2 regions of the Paraburkholderia sp. RL17-347-BIC-D genome follow, and region 1 is predicted to be linked to the other one. Evidence: riboswitches for the same ligand, from Rfam matches in the RefSeq annotation. Region 1 holds a riboswitch; the other holds the start of a gene.
What was found. A riboswitch is a leader RNA that binds a small molecule or an ion and turns the genes downstream of it on or off. The one in region 1 is predicted to bind glycine.
Positions count from the first base shown of each region.

Region 2: another riboswitch for glycine. It lies ahead of gcvT (glycine cleavage system aminomethyltransferase GcvT); the one in region 1 lies ahead of P0D96_RS17695 (D-amino acid dehydrogenase).

Region 1 is NZ_JARESS010000011.1:220,528-223,932, reverse strand. It holds gene P0D96_RS17700 (LysE family translocator) at 14-646, opposite strand; glycine riboswitch at 857-950, shown strand; gene P0D96_RS17695 (D-amino acid dehydrogenase) at 1,135-2,346, shown strand; gene P0D96_RS17690 (BON domain-containing protein) at 2,470-2,730, shown strand; gene P0D96_RS17685 (acetate/propionate family kinase) at 2,734-3,405, opposite strand, start outside.
Region 2 is NZ_JARESS010000003.1:170,771-174,175, reverse strand. It holds gene gcvH (glycine cleavage system protein GcvH) at 1-151, opposite strand, end outside; gene gcvT (glycine cleavage system aminomethyltransferase GcvT) at 216-1,334, opposite strand; glycine riboswitch at 1,415-1,568, opposite strand; glycine riboswitch at 1,603-1,703, opposite strand; gene P0D96_RS06305 (hypothetical protein) at 1,853-2,203, opposite strand; gene P0D96_RS06300 (oxidoreductase) at 2,399-3,405, opposite strand, start outside.

The DNA of each region.
Region 1 (3,405 bases):
CGTCTGAAGCGAATCAACGACGCGAATCGAACGCGATGCGTACCGCGAGTCCGGCGAGCACGGTGCCCATCAGCCAGCGCTGCACCAGCAGCCACACCGGACGGCCGGCGAGAAACACGGCGATCGAACCCGCCATGCTTGCGATCAGCGCATTCACCGTCACGCTGATGACGATCTGCACGCAGCCAAGCGCAATGGACTGCGCAAGCACGCTGCCGTGCCCCGGCGAAATGAATTGCGGCAGCAGCGACAGATACATCACCGCGATCTTCGGGTTCGCGAGGTTGGTGACGAGGCCCATGGTGAACAGCTTGCGGCGGCTGTCGTGCGGCAGATCGCGGACCTGGAACGGCGAACGGCCGCCCGGCTTGACCGCCTGCCACGCCAGATACGGCAGATAGAGCGCGCCGCCGAAGCGCAACGCGTCGTACGCGTACGGCACCGTCAACAGCAGCGCCGTGATGCCGAACGCGGCGCAGAACATGTAGAACACGTAGCCGAGCGCGACACCGCCGAGCGAAACGAGGCCCGCGCGCCGCCCCTGGCAGAGCGATCGCGAGATCAGATAGATCATGTTCGGCCCCGGCGTGAGCACCATGCCGAGCGAGACCAGACCGAAGGCGAGCAGCGTTGGGAAAGCGGGCACGTCATTCTCCTCTGCAAATGAAGGTTGGGCGGTGCCGCCAAATATAGCCGATGCCGGCCATTCCGGCGCGACATACGGGCCCGAAAATTCGTAGCGACGCATGTCCCGCCTTCATCTCCACTCAAGCAGTTTCAGACCGCCGCTTGCGCAGTGCATAGCAGGAAAGACTTGCGGTGAAATTTTTTGAACGGTATTGTCGAGCCGTTCTGCAATGCAAGCGCGGGAGAGATCGTCAGACGTTCGTGACGACGCCGACGGAGCAACCGCCCCGGAAACTCTCAGGCAAAAGGACCGCGCAGCAGGAACATCTGGAGAGCGGCGCACTGGACTACCCTGTGCGCCCACCGAAGGGGATTCCCCGCACACGGCTCGCATCGGGCCCGGCTGCCGCGGGGAAGAAACTCTCAGGTACATGGACAGATGGGGCATCGACGCCGGTTTCGACACGAAATCGACACCGGTGATGCTCAACTACTCTGGACCATGTCATGTCACGAATCGCCATTATCGGCGCCGGCATTACCGGCGTCACGACCGCTCACGCCCTCGCTCAGCGCGGCCACCACGTCACCGTCTTCGAGCGCCATCGCTATGCGGCGATGGAGACCTCGTTCGCCAACGGCGGCCAGTTGTCCGCCAGCAATGCCGAAGTCTGGAACAGCGCGGCCACCGTCATGAAAGGCCTGCGCTGGATGCTCACGCGCGACGCCCCCTTGCTGCTCAACCCCGCGCCCACCTGGCACAAGTACTCGTGGATGGGCGAATTCCTGCGCGAGATTCCGCACTACCGGACGAACACGGTTGAAACCGTGCGGCTCGCGATTGCCGCGCGCGAACATCTGTTTTCGATCGCCGAGACCGAAGGCATCGACTTCGATCTGGAGCGGCGCGGCATTCTGCACATCTACAAGACCCGCAAGGAATTCGACGCCGCGAGCAAGGTGAACGAACTGCTGCGCGAAGGCGGGCTCGACCGCAATCCGGTGACGGCGAGCGAGCTGCATGGCATCGAGCCCACGCTGCACGGCGATTTTTACGGCGGCTTTTTCACACCATCCGATTCGACCGGCGATATTCACAAGTTCACGCGCGGCCTCGCTCAGGCGTGCGTGCGGCACGGCGTCGAGTTTCATTACGATGCGCAGATCACGTCGATCGAGCAGCCGGCGGAGGGCCGCTTTACGCTGACGGTCGATCTCGAAGGCGAGTCGCAGCGGTTCGCGTTCGAGCGGATCGTCGTGTGCGCGGGCGTGAAGAGCCGCGATTTCGCCTCGATGCTGGGCGATCACGTGAACATCTACCCTGTCAAAGGCTATTCGATCACCGTCTGTCTCGAAGACGAACTCAGCCAGCAGCACGCGCCGTGGGTGAGCCTGCTCGACGACAGCGCGAAGATCGTCACGAGCCGGCTCGGCGTGGATCGTTTTCGCGTGGCCGGCACGGCGGAGATCAACGGCTTCAACCGCGATATCCGTTCGGACCGCATCGCGCGGCTGGTGGACTGGACGCGGCGTTATTTCCCCGAGGTGTCGACCTCGCGCGTGATTCCGTGGGCGGGCTTGCGGCCGATGCTGCCGAGCATGTTGCCCAAGGTGGGCCGCGGCAAACGGCGCGGCGTGTTCTACAACACCGGGCATGGACATCTGGGCTGGACCTTGTCGGCCGCGACGGCGCAGGTGTTGGCGGGCGCGATTCAGTAGCGCTTGCTGACGCAGGGTTTTGCAGGCGGCGGTAGCGCGATGTCACCACTGCCGCCGCCGAATGCAAAATTCGCCACTTCTGCTAGTGTTCTCCCCATACGCATCAGTGCCGCGGAGAACTCCATGCCCTACACCCGTGCAGCGAACCACAAGGCAGGCGGCGCACGCCTGAGCGACGCGCAGATCGCCGCGGAGGCGACCCGGCGTCTCGCCTGGGACGCCGCGGTCCCCGAACACGCCGTGAAAGTCCACGTCTCGCGCGGCCGCATCACGCTGCGCGGCGAACTGCAACGCGATCAGCAACGCACCGCGGCGCTCGAAGACGTGACACGCCTGTTCGGCGTAACGGGCGTGTCGGATCACACCGTCGTCAAGGCAAGGTGAAGGTCAGCCGGTCTGCGTTTGCCGCAGCAGCATGCGGCAATGCCGCGCGATCTGCTTTTCCTCTTCGGTGTGAATCGCCCTCACCTTGCCCGCCGGATCGCTTTCCGTTAGCCCCATGAAAGCCAGCCCGTCGCACACGCGCCTGCGAATCTCTCCGCTGTGCTCGCCGATGCCGCCGGTAAACACCAGCAAATCGATTCCGCCCAGCAACGCCGCATAGCCGCCGATCGTCTTGCGCACGGCGGTCGCGAACGCATCGAGCGCGAGTGACGCATTGGCATCGCCCGCTGCTGCGCGTTTTTCCAGAGCTTGCATATCGCTTTCGCCATCCGCGTAACCGGCGAGGCCGCTCTGGCGATTCAGCAGCGTCTCCAATGCGCCGGCGTCGAGCTTCTCCACGCGCATCAGATACAGCAGCACGCCTGGGTCGAGATCGCCGCTGCGTGTGCCCATCGGCACGCCGCCGGTCGGCGTCAAACCCATCGACGTATCGATCGATTGGCCGTCGCGCAACGCGCACACGCTCGAACCGTTGCCGAGATGCGCGAACACGGCGCGCGCCGGCAAGTCGGCGCCGAGCCGCGTCACCAGCGATTCGTACGAGAGACCGTGAAAGCCATAGCGCATCACACCGGCTTCCGCATAGCGGCGCGGCAACGCAAGGTGTGCCGCGCG
Region 2 (3,405 bases), on a different contig from region 1:
CGGTCTTGCCCAGTTCCTGGACTTCGAAGAAGACGATGTCGCCGAGCGCTTCCTGCGCGTGGTCGGTGATGCCGACCGTCAGCGTGCCGTCCGCTTCGGTGCGGACCCATTCGTGCGATTCGGTGTATTTCAGATCGGCCGGGATGCTCATCGGATGCTCCTATGCGGTGTGATTCGGTAGTGACTTGAAAAAAGTGGACGAACGCGCCGGTTGCTTAAACCGCGAGCACTTTGCCATTGCGCACGAACGGCAGTTTTACCACGCTTGCAGGGACGTTTTTGTCACGAATCTGAACGTGCACGGTGTCGCCCGGCTGCACGCCCTTCGGCACGCGCGCGAAGGCGATCGATTCCTGCATGGTCGGGGAAAAGGTGCCGCTGGTGATTTCGCCTTCGCCCTGCGGCGTGACGACTTTCTGATGAGCACGCAGCACGCCTGCCGCCTTGCCGTTGTCCTTCAGCAGAATCAGGCCGACGAACGCGGCCTGCGAACCGTCCGCTTCCAGCTTGCCTTTGCCGACGAAGTCACGCGGCGAGGTGAGGTCGACGGTCCAGGCGAGGCCGGCGTCGAGCGGCGAGACGTTGTCGTCCATATCCTGGCCGTACAGGTTCATGCCGGCTTCGAGGCGCAGCGTGTCGCGCGCGCCGAGACCGGCCGGGCGCACGCCTTGGGCTTGCAGCGCGTTCCACAGCGCTTCGACGTGATCCGCCGGCACGATGATTTCGAAGCCGTCTTCGCCGGTGTAGCCGGTGCGGGCGACGGTCAATTCACCGAACGGCGTGTTTTCGATGCGAGCGGCGTTGAAGGGCTTCAAGGCTTCCGTGGCGGCGCGCGCGGCCGGCACGGTTTGCCAGACTTTTTCGCGTGCGTTCGGGCCTTGCACGGCGACGATCGCAAAGTCGCGACGCGGCGTGATGGTCAGGCCGAAGCCGCCTTCGGCGTTGAGCTGGCCGAACCAGGCGATGTCTTTATCAGTGGTGCCAGCGTTCACGACCACGCGGAAGTGATCTTCGCCGAAGTAATAGACAATCAGATCGTCGATCACGCCGCCGTCCGGGTTCAGCAGGCAGGAGTACAGTGCGCGGCCGAGCGTTTGCAGTTTGGCGACATTGTTCGCCAGCGCGTATTCGAAGAAGGCGCGCACGCGCTCGCCGGTGAAATCGACGACGCACATGTGCGAGACGTCGAACATGCCGGCGTCGGTGCGCACGGCGCGGTGTTCGTCGATTTGCGAGCCGTAATTGACAGGCATGTCCCAGCCGCCGAAATCGACCATGCGGGCATTGAGCGCACGGTGGGTGGCGTGGAGCGGGGTGTGTTTGAGTTGGGTCATGGGGCCTCGGGCATCTCGCGAAACAAAAAAGGCCATGCGGCGCTACGCCTCGCGGCCTTCTGGCTGCGAGCGTGGTCCTGCATGACCCCTCTGTCCTCGATACCTGAGAGATTGCGCCACCGTGATCACATTGACGTGCCGCGGTGAAACGCGCGCCCCTTCGGTGGGCAGCTTGCCAGAATCTGCTCGATTAAACGATGCAGACGGCTACTGCCGCTCTCCAGAGTGCGAAAAACGAGTGCCTCGATGTTGCCTGGACGCGGGTTTTTCGACGCGGTCGGTCCTTTTGCCTGAGAGTTTGCGGGTGTGCCCCTTCGGCGGCGCGGCCTGCGATTTTCAGCGGCCAGCGCGCTCTCCCGACGCGTGCGGCGAATGTACGCGAGGGCCGGGGGCTTGTCAAATAAAGGCCCGCGAGCGGCGCGGCGGTTGACGCACCGCTCTCGCGCCTGTCAAAAAAAGCGCGGGACGTGATGCCGCGCTCGTGCCGCTTTTGGTGCCTGACCTGACGCGTGGCGCGACTATTCGCCGATGGCGTGCGCCGCGTTGTCCAGCTCCTGATTCAGCACGCGCTGTTCGTCGCTGGAGAGGCCGCCGCCATGTTGCGCGGCCATGTCGTGCGCTTCCTGACGGATCACGTCTAGACGATGATGCAGCGCGCCGCCTTGGGGCGGCGGGTAATAGCCCTGATTCACGCGGTTGTCGATCCGGCGGCTGAGATTGTCGATGCGGCCGTCGACCTGACGCAGGCGCTGATCCGCGATCTGTTGCGGGTTGGGACGAGGCGCCGGCTGGGGTTGAGGCGCCACCACACAGGCGGCGAGGGAACTGAGCAAGGCGCACGCGGCGAGCGCGCGGATAGTACGGGGCATGGACTCTCCGGAAGTCATTGTCGTTGTGTGGTGCTACCCGGCAGCAACGGATGACTGCCGGGCCGCGCTGACCGGCAGCGCGGCCTTATTTGTAACGTTATGTTCCTTTCGGGCTTGTCAGGGTTTGGCCCGCGCGGCATGGGTGGCGAGTGCTATTTTAGGTACACAAGCCGTTTCGACATGCCGGCCAAATCGTCAGCGAATCCGCTCAAACGGCAGCCGGACGCCTTCTTCCGAACTGCGCGCCGCAAGCTCGATAACCGTCATTACGTCGACGGCGTCCTGTGCGCTGACCGGGAATTTCACGCCGTGCTGGATGGCGTCGGCCACCGCGATGTAGAACCCGGTGTAGTCGCCATTGCGCGTCGGCAACTCGCGCTCGACTTCCTGATCGCCTTCCTGCACGCGCAGCACACCGGCGGCATTGCCGGCGCCGAAACCCTCGTCGCCCGGCCGCAGGCCCGCCTTCAACTGATCTTCCTGCGTATCGAGGCCGTATTTCATATAGCTGCCGCGCGTGCCGTGAATGGTGAAGCGCGGCGCGACCAGTGCCGTCAACGCGCTGGCGTGCAGCACCACTTCGAACTCACCGTAGCCGAGCTGGATATGCACGTAGTCGGGTGCGCCGGCGTCGTCGCGATGCGTGCGCACGGTGGCCGACACGGTTTGCGGCGCGCCGAACAGGGCCAGCGTCTGGTCGATCAGATGCGGCCCGAGGTCCAGCAGCAAGCCGCCGCCGCGCGACGCTTCCTCGCGCCAGCGCTGTCGCACCTCCGGCCGGAAACGGTCGAAATGCGATTCGTATTGCGTGATCCGTCCCAATTCGCCGCTCGCGAGCAGGTCGCGCACGGTCAGAAAATCGCCGTCCCAGCGACGGTTGTGAAACGGTATGAAGAGTTTGCTCCGGGCGAGCGCGATGTTGGCCAGCGTGTGGGCGTCGGCGGCGTTCAGCGTGACCGGTTTGTCGACCACCACGTGCTTGCCCGCTTCCAGCGTGCGGCGCGCCAGGTCGAAGTGCGTATCGTTCGGCGTGGCGATCACGATGCAGTCGATTTCTTCGAGCGCCAGCAGCGCGTCGAGGTCGGCCACCACCTTTGTATGCGGATAGTCGGCGAGCGCGCGCTCGGGTTGGCTCGTGGCAATGGCCGCGACGCTCGCGCGGCCGCAGTGCTCGATCACCGGCGCATGGAAGGTCGCGCCGG